Linked DNA regions of Phytoactinopolyspora mesophila. The main gene of each other region encodes a partner of the protein of the gene in region 2 in a complex. Links are inferred from orthologs where the notes say so. Each region holds a gene or a part of one and is shown on either strand. Other genes may lie near its edges.

What was found.
Region 1: F7O44_RS23365 (region 2) and sucB share a complex: the UniProt entries of both Escherichia coli proteins name them as parts of the 2-oxoglutarate dehydrogenase (OGDH) complex. The link is inferred for Phytoactinopolyspora mesophila from one-to-one orthologs.

What each region holds. Positions count from the first base shown.
Region 1 is NZ_WLZY01000002.1:684,166-693,383, reverse strand. The notes cover bases 3,491-6,461. They hold sucB (2-oxoglutarate dehydrogenase, E2 component, dihydrolipoamide succinyltransferase), read left to right. Parts: upstream 3,491-4,052; coding sequence 4,053-5,870; downstream 5,871-6,461. Other genes in these bases: F7O44_RS09230 (TIGR01777 family oxidoreductase), read left to right, coding at 5,896-6,461; lpdA (dihydrolipoyl dehydrogenase), read left to right, coding at 3,491-3,899. Also shown: F7O44_RS09255 (helix-turn-helix domain-containing protein), read left to right, coding at 1-252; F7O44_RS09250 (leucyl aminopeptidase), read left to right, coding at 365-1,864; F7O44_RS09245 (oxidoreductase), read right to left, coding at 1,939-2,262; more of lpdA, read left to right, coding at 2,514-3,490; more of F7O44_RS09230, read left to right, coding at 6,462-6,804; F7O44_RS09225 (protein kinase domain-containing protein), read right to left, coding at 6,960-8,804; lipoyl(octanoyl) transferase LipB, read left to right, coding at 9,104-9,218. UniProt on the Escherichia coli protein: E2 component of the 2-oxoglutarate dehydrogenase (OGDH) complex which catalyzes the second step in the conversion of 2-oxoglutarate to succinyl-CoA and CO(2).
Region 2 is NZ_WLZY01000009.1:186,899-191,816, reverse strand. The notes cover bases 693-4,918. They hold F7O44_RS23365 (multifunctional oxoglutarate decarboxylase/oxoglutarate dehydrogenase thiamine pyrophosphate-binding subunit/dihydrolipoyllysine-residue succinyltransferase subunit), read right to left. Parts: upstream 4,610-4,918; coding sequence 893-4,609; downstream 693-892. Other genes in these bases: F7O44_RS23370 (DUF6104 family protein), read right to left, coding at 693-871. In the rest of the region: F7O44_RS23375 (GDSL-type esterase/lipase family protein), read right to left, coding at 1-495; more of F7O44_RS23370, read right to left, coding at 686-692. UniProt on the Escherichia coli protein: E1 component of the 2-oxoglutarate dehydrogenase (OGDH) complex which catalyzes the decarboxylation of 2-oxoglutarate, the first step in the conversion of 2-oxoglutarate to succinyl-CoA and CO(2).

The DNA.
Region 1 (9,218 bases), on a different replicon or contig from region 2:
CGGCTGTTCCACCGGTACGTGGGAGTTGGCCCAAAGTGGGTGATCCGGCGCTACCGCATGCACGACGCAGCTGAGCTGCTGAGCAGCGGCGCTACCGACCCCGCGGACCTCGCGGTGCGGCTCGGGTGGTTCGACCAGGCACATTTCGCGCGAGACTTCCGGTTCCTGGTCGGCATGTCGCCGGGTGAGTACGCGTCCGTATGCGCCGCCGGCATCGATCACGTCGCACGGCGGACGCCGCGTAAGTCGTAGGCGCCCGCCTGACCGAACAACTCGCCCGATGTTGCTTCACTCGCCATCGGGCCGGCAACAGGCGCGGAGTAGCATCGACGTTCGACCTTGCAGTACTACGTCAGGGAGAACCGTGAGCGCCGTTACCTTGTCCTCTGCCAATCCGACCGGACTGAAGGTCGACGCCGTCGTCATCGGCATTGCCGCCAGCGACAACGGCATCGTTCTCCAGGCCGGAGCCGAGCCCGTCGACAAGGCTCTCAAGGGTTCGTTGGCGACGACGTTGACGCAGCTCGGCGCCACCGGTGCGGCCGACGAGGTCACCAAACTCCCTACGATGGGCAAGGCCAAGGCGCCGGTGATCGTGGCGGTCGGGCTCGGCTCACCAGGTGAGCCCGGCACACCGGAGCACCGCGAACAGCTTCGCCGGGCCGCCGGCGCGGCTACCCGTGCGTTGGCCGGCACCGCGAGCGCGGCCTATGCCCTGCCGATCGACGGCGAGGCCGACGCCGCCGCCATCACCGAGGGTGTGCTGATGGGCGCGTACTCTTTCGACGAGTACAAGACGGGCGACACCAAGACCCCTGTCGGCGCGGTGACCGTCGTCGGCCCCGGTGTCAAGGCCAAGGCAGTCAGGGAAGCCGTTGCCCGCGCCGAGATAGTCGCCACAGCGGTGAACCGGGCGCGAGACTGGATCAACACACCGCCGCGCGACCTCGGCCCCAAGGCCTTCGCCGACCTCAGCACCAAGCTGGTCAAGGGAACCAAGCTCAGCATCGAAGTGCTCGACGAGAAAGCCCTGGCCAAGGGGGGCTACGGCGGCCTGACCGGAGTAGGCCAGGGTTCTGCCAATCCGCCGCGGCTGGTCCGCCTTTCGTACCGGCCCGCGCGGGCCAAGAAGCACGTCGCCCTCGTCGGTAAGGGAATCACCTTCGACACCGGAGGCTTGTCCCTCAAGCCGAGCGACGCGATGAAGACCATGAAATGCGACATGGGCGGCGCCGCGGCTGTGGTCGCTGCCACACTCGCCATCGCCGAGCTGGCTCCGAGGGTGGCCGTCACCACCTACGCCGCCATGGCCGAGAACATGCCGTCCGGCGAGGCGCAGCGCCCCTCGGATGTCATCACCATCTACGGCGGCAAGACCGTCGAGGTGCTGAACACCGACGCCGAGGGCCGTCTGGTCCTCGCCGACGCTTTGGTCAGGGCCAAGGAGGACGAGCCGGATGTGATCGTCGACGTCGCCACACTCACCGGAGCAGCCGTCGTCGCCCTCGGCACCCGGGTGTCCGGCATCATGGCGAACAACGACGACTTCGCCACCCAGGTACAGGCCTCTGCCCAGGCGGCGGGCGAACACATGTGGCCGCTGCCGCTCCCCGCCGAATTGCGCGAGAAGCTGGATTCGCAGATCGCGGACATCGCCAATATCGGCGACCGTCAAGGCGGCGCGCTACAAGCCGGACTGTTCCTCAAAGAGTTCGTGGACGACGACGTCCCGTGGGCACATCTGGACATCGCCGGTCCCGCCTTCAACGAAGGTCAGCCCTTCGGCTACACCCCGCAGGGTGCTACCGGCGCCGCAGTGCGGACATTGGTGAAGATCGTCGACGACGTCGATCACGCAGGCTAACGGTGATCATGAACACTTAGTGGCCATACTCGTTACCAAGTGTTCATGATCATGAAAGCGGGCGCCGGCGCTCGTCAGACGCCGCGTCCGCCGGTCTTGCGGTTCCACTCCCGCATCCGCTGCGGGTAGCCGACCACCTGGGCGTCGTATGCAGGGATGCCGAGTTTGCGCGCGAGGTCGTGTGCGGCGTCGGAGTCCTTCACCCGCCGGCGGGTCCACTCGCCGTCATGCGCCACCAGCACCACGGTGGTGGCGGTCATGGTGGTGGGCGGCTCGACGAACGCCTCTACCCCGTGGCGGGAGCTGGCGAACTCCTTCAGGTGCTTGGAGTCGGCGTCGTCGGCAGCACGGTCCAGGCTGCCTTCAGCGCTCTTTCGCCGCCGGCCGAACCATCGCATCCGCAAAACCTCCGTCATCCGCTTCGAACACCGACACTATCGCTTTCACTATGTCGAATCCCCACCCACGTGATCAGCGGCCGCGTAAATGGGGCGCGCTCTGTTTCCCGTGGCTCCCGAATGGATCCCACACGCAGGTCGCCGCCGCCCGGATGGGAGGATCGACGAAGCGTGAACGTCCGCACCTTCGAGGAGCTGGCGTTCGAACACCACCGGATCATAGGTGATCACGGAAGGGACGGGAGCAGATGATGGCTGAGGCGGGCAACTTCGACGTCGTTGTCCTCGGGGGCGGAAGTGGTGGCTACGCCGCGGCGTTTCGCGCGGCCGAACTCGGACTCAGTGTCGCGCTGGTCGAGAAGGACAAGGTCGGCGGCACGTGCCTGCACTACGGCTGCATTCCTACCAAAGCTCTGCTGCATGCCGCCGAGGTCGCGGACGTCGCGCGCGGCAGCGAGAAGTTCGGCGTCAAAAGCACCTTCGAGGGTGTTGACGTCACCGGAGTCAACGCCTACAAGGACGGCGTCGTCGCCCGCCTGTACAAGGGGCTGCAAGGCCTGGTCAAGGCGAACAAGGTGACGCTGATCGAAGGTGCCGGCAAGCTGGCCGGACCCAACACCGTCGAGGTCGACGGCACGCGGTACACCGGCCGTCACGTCGTGCTGGCCACCGGCTCGTATGCCCGCACCCTTCCCGGCCTCGATATCGACGGGCACAAAGTCATCAGCAGCTACGAAGCCCTGACGCTCGACCGGGTGCCGGCGTCGGTCGTCGTGCTCGGCGGCGGTGTCATCGGCGTAGAATTCGCCAGCGTATGGCGATCGTTCGGCGCGGAGGTGACGATCGTCGAGGCGCTGCCCCGGCTCGTACCAGGCGAAGACGAGGCCTGTTCGAAGACGGTCGAGCGCGCGTTCCGCAAACGCGGCATGACCATCAAGACCGGTGCCCGGTTCGCCGGAGTCGAGCACAACGAGAACGGCGTGGCCGTGTCGCTGGAGGGTGGCGAGGTGATCGAGGCCGAGCTCCTGCTGGTCGCGATCGGACGCGGCCCCGTGACCGACGCACTGGGCCTCGCCGATGCCGGCGTCCAACTCGACACAGGCGGGTTCGTCACCACCGACGAGCGGCTGCGCACCAGCGTGCCCGGCACATACGCGGTCGGTGACATCGTCGCCGGACTGCAACTGGCCCATCGCGGGTTCGCACACGGCATCTTCGTCGCCGAGGACATCGCCGGGCTCAACCCCATACCGGTCGAGGACACCGGCATCCCCCGCGTCACCTACTGCGACCCTGAAGTCGCCTCCGTGGGGCTCTCGGAGGCCCAGGCCGTCGAACAGCTCGGGGCGGACAAAGTCACCACCTTCGACTACAACCTTGCCGGCAACGGCAAGAGCCAGATCCTCGGCACGCAGGGGTTCGTTAAGCTCGTCCGGGAGAAGGACGGTCCGGTTCTAGGGGTTCACATGGTCGGTGCCCGAGTGGGTGAGCTGGTCAGCGAAGCGCAGCTCATCTGCAATTGGGAAGCGCTGCCGGACGAGGTCGCGCAGCTCATCCATGCTCATCCGACGCAGAGCGAAGCACTCGGCGAGGCCCACTTGGCGCTGGCCGGAAAGCCCCTGCATGTCCACGGGTGAACGCGTCCGCTCCCCGCTGGCCGGGCGTCCCACTGATGTGTCCCCGGTCACAGGATGCCGTGTCGAGGCGAGAACCGTTCACTTATACGCTCTTCATCAGCTGATACGTTCACATAGGCTCATGGTCGAGAGAGACTTTCGAGAGGAATGACGATGGCAACCTCTGTCACCCTGCCCGCACTCGGCGAGAGCGTCACCGAGGGCACTGTGACCCGCTGGCTCAAACAGCCCGGCGACCAGGTGGCCGTCGACGAGCCACTCCTGGAGATCTCCACCGACAAGGTCGACACCGAGATCCCCTCCCCCGTCGCCGGCACCCTCCAAGAGATCAAGGTCGCCGAAGACGAGACCGTCGAGGTCGGCGCCGAACTCGCCATCATCGGCGACGACGGCGATGCGGGAGACAGCGACCAAGCTGCCCAGCAGCAGGAACAGCTGGCCGAGGCCGAAGCAGAGTCGGAGCCGGAAGCTGCCGAGTCCGAGCCGGCTGCCGAGTCAGCTCAGGAGCAGCAGGAGCAGCCGCAGGAATCCGCTCCGGCCTCGTCCGGTGGCGGCACACCCGTCACGCTGCCGGCCCTCGGCGAGAGCGTCACCGAGGGCACTGTGACCCGCTGGCTCAAACAGCCCGGCGACCAGGTGGCCGTCGACGAGCCACTCCTGGAGATCTCCACCGACAAGGTCGACACCGAGATCCCCTCCCCCGTCGCCGGCACCCTCCAAGAGATCAAGGTCGCCGAAGACGAGACCGTCGAGGTCGGCGCCGAACTCGCCATCATCGGCGACGACGGCGATGCGGGAGACAGCGACCAAGCTGCCCAGCAGCAGGAACAGCCCGCCGAGGCCGAAGAAGAGTCGGAGCCGGAAGCTGCCGAGTCCGAGAAGGCAGCCGAGCCCGAGACGCAGGCGCCGCCGCAGCCTCAGCAGCCGACTGAGAAGAAGGAAGAGCAGCCCGCCGCCCAACAGCCCACCAAGAAGCCGGAGTCCCAGTCGGCCACGGCTCAGACGGGTGGTCGGCACCAGGCCGCTCAGGCGTCGTCCGACGACGGAAAGCCGTACGTCACACCGCTCGTACGCAAGCTGGCGGCTGAGCACGGCATCGACCTGTCGACGGTGACCGGCTCCGGAGTAGGCGGACGGATCCGCAAGCAGGATGTGCTGGCCGCCGCTGAAGAAGCCACCGCGGCCCAGGCCCAGCCCGCTGAACCGGCCGCTGCTGACGCTCCCGCCGCGCCCGCTCCGGTCGAACCGTCGCCGCTGCGCGGCACGCGACAGAAGATGAGCCGGGTCCGCAAGGCCATCGCCGCGCACATGGTCGACTCGCTGGCCACATCGGCTCAGCTGACCACGGTGGTCGAAGTCGACGTGACGCGTATTGCCCGGCTACGTGATCGCGCCAAGGCCGACTTCCAGAAGCGCGAGGGCACGAAGCTGTCGTTCCTGCCCTTCTTCGCCAAGGCCGCCGTCGAATCGCTGAAGGTGTATCCGGTCGTCAATGCCAGCGTTGACGGCGACGAGATCGTCTATCACGATGCTGAGAACCTGGGCATCGCCGTGGACACCGAACGAGGCCTGATGGTTCCGGTTGTGAAGAACGCCGGCGATCTCAACATCGGTGGCCTGGCCCGGCAGATCGCCGATCTCGCCGAGCGGACGCGGTCCAACAAGCTCAAGCCCGACGACATCTCGGGTGGCACGTTCACGCTGACCAACACCGGCAGCCGTGGCGCGCTCTTCGACACCCCCATCCTCAACCAGCCTCAAGTCGGCATGCTCGGCACCGGGGCCGTCGTCAAGCGGCCGGTGGTGGTCACCGACGACACTGGGTCGGACAATATCGCCGTACGGTCCATGGTGTACCTCGCGTTGACCTACGACCACCGCATCGTCGACGGCGCCGACGCCGCCCGCTACCTCACCGCGGTGAAGCAGCGACTCGAGGCGGGCCAGTTCGAAGGAGAGCTGGGGCTGTAAGGGCAACAACCGAGTCGCCTCTCCCATGCGTATCGCGATCAGCGGCTCCAGCGGCTTTGTCGGAACGGCGCTGCGGACATCGCTGGTTCAGGACGGACACGAGGTGCTGCGGCTAGTCCGTCGCGCCCCGGCTGGGCCGGACGAGGTGCGCTGGGACCCCGTCGTCGGCGATATCGACCCGGCGCCCCTCGAGGGCCTGGACGCCGCGGTCAATCTCGCCGGCGCGGGGGTAGGAGACCGCCGGTGGACCAAGGCGTACAAGACCGAACTGCGTCAAAGCCGGGTCCGCGCCACGACGCTCTTCGCCCAGACACTCGCCGGCCTCGACGCTCCACCTCGCGTGTTCGTCTCGGCGTCAGCACAGGGCATCTACGGAGCCGACCGTGAGGACGAGTATCTAGACGAAGACTCCACGACCGGCCAGGACTTCCTGGCACGGATGTGCCTGGACTGGGAGGCCGCGACAGCACCGGCCAGGGATGCCGACATCGCCGTGTGCCATCCCCGCTTCGGGCTGATCATGGGTGCCTCCGGCGGTGCGTTCAAACGGCTGCACACACTGGCTCGGCTCGGCATCCTGGGTCCGCTGGCCGGCGGACACCAGTTCTGGAGCCATATCTCGCTCACGGACACGGTTCGCGCCCTGCGTTTCCTGATCGAGCAGAGCGGCTGCGTGGGTGCATTCAACATCACCGCCCCCGAGCCGGTGAGCAATGCCGAGTTCATCCGGGTGCTGGCGCATGCGATCGATCGGCCGGCCATCTTGCCCGCACCATACTTCGGCCTGCGTATTGTTCTCGGTGAGTACGCGAAGTACGTCGCCGGCAGCCTACGAGTGGTGCCCAACCGCTTGGTTCAGAGTGGTTTCCGGCATGAGCACCCTGATGCCAGGTCAGTGGTCGCCGCCGCACTCTCCCCGAACACCCCGCCGTGATCATGAGTCATTCTCCGCGCCCCGGCTGCGTGATCATGTGCGGGATCCGGTCGCTCTAGCAACGCGAATCTGCTCACGATCACGGGGGGTGGGGCTGAAATCTGCTCACGATCACGGGGAGTGGGTGGCGGTGGGTAGCGGTGACTGGCGGGGCATTAGCCGAAGCGCCAGGTGGGCGTGGCCGAGGTGTCGTCGGCGATAGGAACCAGTTCAGCGGACCAGGTGTCGTCTTCGATACCTTCCTTCGGGTCGACCACTTCACCGTCGTTGTCCACCAGCTCGTAAGGCGGCAACCGGTCGGAGATCTCGAGCACCACTGTTCCCCCGTGCTGCTCGATCAACTCGACGTCAATCACCTCGAACGAGAGATTCTGCGGGCGGACGTCGTGATCGGCCCATTCCTGCATCAGCTCTACGTCGCGGATGAGGCCCTCGCTGGTGGGTGCGTACACCTGGCACAGCAGTTCGGCGTCGACCTCTTCGAATGCTTGCGAACGCAGGCTGTAGAGACGCTGTACCTCTTGCGTCCAGTCGCTGACCTCAGGCGGTTCTTCCTCCGGTGCCGGGCGTGGTCCTCCGCAGTATTCTCCTTGTCCGACGTCGACAGACTCCGGGTTGCCCAGCCCGGCTTCGGGGAGCTCGTCGTCCTCCCCGCCGAAAATCTGCATACCAAGAATGACGGCACCGGCCACCAGCAAGAGGACCACCAGCCCGCTGGCGACCTTCGTCATATCCCCTTTGCTGGGCCGACGGCTGCCGCTACGGCCGCGCGAACTGGAGGCAGCCGTTTTGTCCGGCTCTGCCGATCTCGCCGCTTGACGGCGCTTGGCGGGCTCTTCCGCTGGCCGAGACCGCTCGGGAGGTCTCACCTGGTCTCCACGGGCCGAACGACGGCCTCGGGCACGGTGTCCGCCGGGTTCGGTCGCGGGGCCGGGGTCGGGGTCTGGCCGTGGCGGCTCGTGGTGCGCCGGCTCGGCGCCGGCGACCCCGCCGAACTCCGATGTCTCGCTCCCGGATGTGTTTCCTCGCCGCGCTCGCCGGCCGGCCGGCGGCGCCGCGACCTGCCGCATGTAGGCGGTGACGTCGTCCAGTTCGTCCGGCGAGGTCAGCTCTGGGTCGAAATCCGGTGCCGGCCGGGGCGCCGGATCGGGCGACGGTGCTGATGCCGGCGCCGCCCCGGCCAGGGGGTCGGCGAAGGGGGGTGCTCCGAAGCCCGGTGGGTGGGTGGCGGGAGGAGGTTCGGGCTCGCTCACCAACTCGACGGGCTCTGGATCGGCGATCGCGTACAAGGCATTGACCAGCGTCTCGGCCGCGGGACGGCGCCCGACATTGCGGCCGATGGCGCGGGTGATGACCGCTTGTGCGGCTGGGGCCACGCCGGTGGCGAGCAGATGCTCTGCCGACGCCGCGAACAGCCGGTCGGCGGAGACCGGCCCGGTCAGAGCCACGACACCCATCGCCGCGATGCTGTACACGTCGGCCGGCGGCGCGAACCCGACACCAGAGACGACCTCAGGCGCGATCGTCGGCCCGCTCAGATCAACCTGTCCCCCGATCGAAGCGATGCCGATGCCAGCCAGCATCGGCCGGCCGTCGTGGGCGAACACGATCTCGTCTGGTGTGATGGCACCGTGCACGATTCCGTGCTGGTGAATCTCGGCCAGGGCCTCGGCGATGGGAGCACACGCCGTGACCATTTCGCCAGCAGGCAATATGCGCCGCATCATCAGGATGTCCGCGAGACTGCCGCCTTCGGCCGGCCCGAGGACCAGCACCGGCCCCGCAGGGCTGTCCACCAGGTCGATCACCGGGATGACGTGCGGATGCTGGAGCGCGCGCATCACCAGGATGGCGCTGCTCAGTCCGGCTTTGACCGTGCTGGGGTCGCCCTTCACCAGCCTGAGGGTCACCGGATTCCCGGTGGCGTCGTCGGTACCTAGCCACATTGACGAGTTCGCTGATCCCAGCCGCCGTACGGCGGTGTAACCAGGTACGCGCAACGGCCCCTCCATAGCCTCTATGTTTCCAAAGTTCGGCGTTTGCCGCCGCTTGAGATCAACTTTCGCGTGACTATTTCGGTGCAGGGAAGGTTTCTCTGACCTCTACAGACCGCTGTGGTAGCGCTCAGCACCAACTTTGACGTATTTCGCCCCCAGTTACCAACCGGAGTCCACCGGGAGGAGCTCGCGCCGGGCTCCCGGCACGGCCGCATCGTCGTCTGGAACCTGTTTTCGGAGCCGGGTGGTGCGTGATGCAAGCCATACAGCCCCGGCCGGTTACGGGCATAGGCTCAGTAGGTATGAGCAACGTCCGGGTGATCCAGCACGACGCGCCGGTGCCCTACGAGGACGCGTGGGCAGAACAGCGACGCTTGCACGCCGCCAGGGTCGCAGGTGAGATCGAGGACACTGTGG
Region 2 (4,918 bases):
ACCGTCGTCGGCGCGGGCGTCGTGCCAAGGCTTGCGCCTGGAGAGCGGCTGGAACGTGCATATGTATGGAACACCGCGACGCCGGCACAGCTCACCGAAGGCTGCGTCGAGCTCATGCACACGTCCGAGCATGGCGTCGTCGCCGACCGGTGGCGGGCCGATGACCAGCGTGGGGACGTCTAACGACCCGAGCCCGAACTCCAGCGCCGCCGCGGAACGGGCCGGATCGACATGGTGGTAGGCGTCGGCGACACCAGTGGCGACGACGATGCGCTGCTCGTCACCACCGCTGAAGCGCGGCGCGCACTCCATCGGCATCCGAACGACGGTCTGCTCGGTGGTTTCACCGCGCACACCCAGCGGATAGGCCGTCAGATCAACTCCGGTGGACGGCGGTGTCCGCGCGGCCACCCGCCCGACCCAGCCGAGCGCTTTGGGATCGCCGACGCCGGCCACGAAGGAGTCCCCGAACACACATACTCTGACGTCACGCACCGCCCCATCCTCGCATCACCAGCCTCGCGAGGCGACAAGGCCGGCCGGCAGTGCTGCAGATACGCCGAGGTGGTGGGAGGGGCCGGGGTGGCCCGGGCGGGGTGGGGCCGGGCAGCGGGGAGCGAGGTACGAGCGAGTCCGCGGGCGAGACGGGTCCTCCCCTGCGCCTCCCTCCACCGGAACGCCGCAGTTACTCGTCGTCCTCGTCTTCGTCGTCGAGCCGGGCAAGGTGCGTGGCCAGGCGTTCGATGGCGGTCTCGAACTCCGGGTTCTCGTCGACGAACTCGCGTAGTTGTTCGGCCAGCCAGCCGAGACTGATTTGGTCATCGCCGCGGCGATGCTCGAGTTCCTCGATTCCTCGGTCGGTGAAGTACAAATCAACTCCCGAAAATGTGGCTCAGGCGAAGGCGGTGTCGTGTAGCTCGTTCTGCTCCTCGATGTGCCGAGCCGGGGAACCGACCGCTGGCGACGTGCTGGCCGGACGGGTGATATGCGTCAACGACACGCCATCGGGCAGCTTCGAGGGCAGATGCATGGCAAGGAAGGGCCACGGGCCCATGTTCTCCGGTTCGTCCTGTACCCAGCGGACCTCGCGCAACGCCGGGAATGCGGCGAGCTCGTTCCTGATCTGCTCGGCAGCCAGCGGGTAGAGCTGTTCGAGGCGGATGATGGCCGTGCGCTCATCCGACCTCTTCTCGCGGCTGTTGAGCAGATCCCAGGTGATCTTCCCACTGCAGAGCAGCACGCGTTCCACTTTGGCGGGGTCTATGCCGCCCGGGTCGCCCAGAACCGCCTGGAACGTGGTGGTTCCGGTGAAGTCCTCAGGTTCAGAGACCGCGCGCTTGTTGCGCAGCATCGACTTCGGGGTGAACACGATGAGCGGCCGGTGGTGCGGGCTCAGCGCGTGCAGACGCAACAGGTGGAAGTACGAGGCCGGCGTGGACGGCTGGGCCACCCGGAAGGCTTCCTCGGCCCCCATGAGCAGGAACCGTTCGATCCGCGCCGACGAGTGGTCCGGGCCCTGGCCTTCGTAGCCGTGCGGGAGCAGCAGCACCAGGCCCGAGCGCTGACCCCACTTGGTCTCGCCCGCTGTCAGGAACTCGTCGATGATGGTCTGGGCGCCGTTGACGAAGTCGCCGAACTGCGCCTCCCAGAGCACCAAAGCCTCCGGCCTGGCCACTGAGTAGCCGTACTCGAAGCCCATCGCCGCGAACTCCGACAGCAGCGAGTCATGTACGTAGAACTTGGCCTGGTTCTCGTCGAGGTGCTGTAGCGGAACCCAGGCGTCGCCGTTGTGGCGGTCGACGACGGCGGCGAAGCGCTGCACGAATGTTCCACGGCGGCTGTCCTGCCCGGCCAGCCGCACGGGACGGCCGTCGATCAGCAGTGAACCGAAGGCGGTGATCTCGGCCGTGGCCCAGTCGATGCCGCCGTCGGCCAACATCGCCGCGCGGCGTTGCAGCTGAGGTAGCACCTTGGGATGAACCGTGAAGCCGTCCGGAACGTTGACGTGTGCGTCGGCGATCCGCTTCAGGATCTCCTGGCTGACGGCGGTTGTGACCTCGCCCTCGGGCTCGGGCTTGTCCGGGTAGCGCGGCACGCTGGCCGCGGCGGCGATCTCGGCCTGCCTGGTCTCGGCGAACACCCGCTCCAGCTGTTGCTGGTAGTCGGCCATCACCTGTTCGGCTTCTTCGATGGTGATGTCGCCGCGGCCGATCAGCGCCTCGGTGTAGAGCTTGCGGACCGGACGCTTGGCGCGGATGAGGTCGTACATCAGCGGCTGGGTGTAGCTGGGGTCGTCGCCTTCGTTGTGACCGCGCAGGCGGTAACAGATCATGTCGATGACGACGTCTTTGTTGAACGCCTGCCGGAATTCGAAGGCCATCCGGGCTACTCGTGCGCATGCCTCGGGGTCGTCGCCGTTGACGTGGAAGATCGGCGCCTGCACCATCCGGGCGACGTCGGTGCTGTACATCGACGAGCGCGACTGTTCCGGCGAGGTGGTGTAGCCGACCTGGTTGTTGACGACGACGTGCACGGTGCCACCTGTGCGATACCCGCGAAGCTGCGAGAGATTGAGCGTCTCGGCGACGACGCCCTGCCCGGCGAAGGCGGCGTCACCGTGCACCAGGATGGGCAGCACAGGGAAGTCCTGACCGCGGTCCAAGATGTCTTGCTTGGCTCGCGCGATGCCTTCGAGTACGGGGTTCACCGCCTCGAGGTGGCTTGGGTTGGCGCTGAGTGACACTTTGATCTTCGAACCGTCGAGCGTCGTGTACTCGCCTTCGGCACCCAGGTGGTACTTGACGTCACCCGAGCCCTGCACGGTGCGGGGGTCGATGTTGCCCTGAAACTCGCCGAAAATCTGGGAGTAGCTCTTCCCGGCGATGTTGGCCAGCACGTTGAGTCTTCCGCGGTGCGCCATACCGACCGTGACCTCGACGAGGCCCTCCTCGGCGGCGGAGGCGACGACTTCGTCCAGCAGCGGGATGAGTGATTCGCCTCCCTCGAGGGAGAAACGCTTCTGCCCGACGTACTTGGTCTGCAAGAAGGACTCGAAAGCCTCGGCCTGGTTGAGCTTGAGCAGGATGCGCAGCTGGTCTTCACGGGCGGTGAGGTCGACGGGTTTCTCGACCCGCTCCTGGATCCAGCGCCGTTGGTCGGGCTCCTGGATGTGCATGTACTCGATGCCGACGGTGCGGCAGTAAGCGTTGCGCAGCACCCCGAGGATGTCGCGTAGGAGCATGAATCGTTTGCTGCCGCCGAACGAGCCGGTGGCGAACTCGCGGTCGAGGTCCCAGAGGGTGAGGCCGTGCGTGGTGACGTCGAGGTCTGGGTGCGTGCGCTGCTGGTATTCGAGCGGATCGGTGTCGGCCATGAGATGGCCACGCACCCGGTAGGCATGGATGAGTTCCAGCACCCGGGCTTGTTTGCTGACCTCGTCGGCATGGTCAGTGGTGACGTCGGTGGCCCAGCGGATCGGCTCGTACGGGATTCGCAGCGCACGGAAGATCTCGTCGTAGAACTCGTGCTCACCGAGGAGCAGCTGATGCACAATGCGGAGGAACTCCCCGCTCTGCGCCCCCTGGATGATCCGGTGGTCGTAGGTGCTGGTCAGCGTCATGGTCTTGGAGACGCCTATACGGGCCAGCGTCTCCGGCGCCGCGCCCTGGTATTCGGCCGGGTACTCCATGGCGCCGACGCCGACGATGGTGCCCTGGCCCTTCATCAGGCGCGGCACTGAATGCACTGTGCCGATGGTGCCCGGGTTGGTGAGGCTGATGGTGGTGCCGACGAAGTCCTCGACGGCCAGTTTGCCGTCGCGGGCCCGGCGCACCAGGTCCTCGTACGCCGACCAGAACTCGGCGAAGTCGAGTGTCTCGGCCTTCTTGATGCTGGGAACCAGCAGCTGGCGGGTGCCGTCGGACTTCTTCATGTCAATGGCCAGGCCGAGGTTGACATGGGCCGGCTTGACCAGCGCGGGCTTGCCGTTCTCGGTCTCGCCGTACGAGTAGTTCATGTCGGGCATCCGGCCGAGTGCCTTGATCAGGGCGAAGCCGATGATGTGGGTGAACGAGACCTTGCCGCCGCGCGAGCGCGCCAGATGATTGTTGATGACGATGCGGTTGTCTACCAGCAGCTTGGCCGGCACCGCTCGCACACTGGTGGCGGTGGGAACCTCGAGGCTGGACTCCATGTTGGTCGCGGTGCGCGCCGGAGCTCCGCGCAGCTGGACCTTCTCCTCGGTGGGCTCGGGAGCCTCAGCAGACTTGTCCGGCGAAGCTGCCGCGGACTTGCGCGCAGGGGCTTCTGGCTCTCTGCCGCCGGAGCCCTCGACGGGGGCAGAACCGGATGGCCGGGACGTGGCAGTGGACGCTGGCGCAGCCTGAGATGTCACGGTGGTCCTCGTGCTGGACGGACTGGTGGAGTTGGAAGGCGTGGAAGAAGTCTTGGACGTGGTAGCGGAACTCGCGCTCGGCTGCTTCGCATGTGCCGCGAAGTAGTCAGCCCATTGCGGATCAACGCTTGAGGGGTCTTCGAGCCAGCTTGCGTAAAGTTCTTCGACAAGCCAGTCGTTTGGTCCGAAACCCGCTGGCGGGCCGGTGGGGGCCACGGTGTCGATCGCCTACTTTCGAGTCAGAGTCCGCCGCTGCTCCATTACAGGTTAGCCGCCCTCTTGAAGTGCTCGCATGGCAGCCATTGTGGTCTAGGTCACGCTTGGTCTCAACAATGAGGTGAGACCACTGTTAAAGGGATCTTGCAGACGGTTTCCCAAGGGGGCCGCTGTGCGCAGGCGACCTCCGATTTGGGACACTGCTTAGACCCTGTTCGCTTTGCTTTGGGGAGTCACCGTGGCCGCCTTGCCCAGGACGCACGGTGCGGTGTCCACCGCCCTGCGGACGCTTTGTCATCGCCTCAGAGC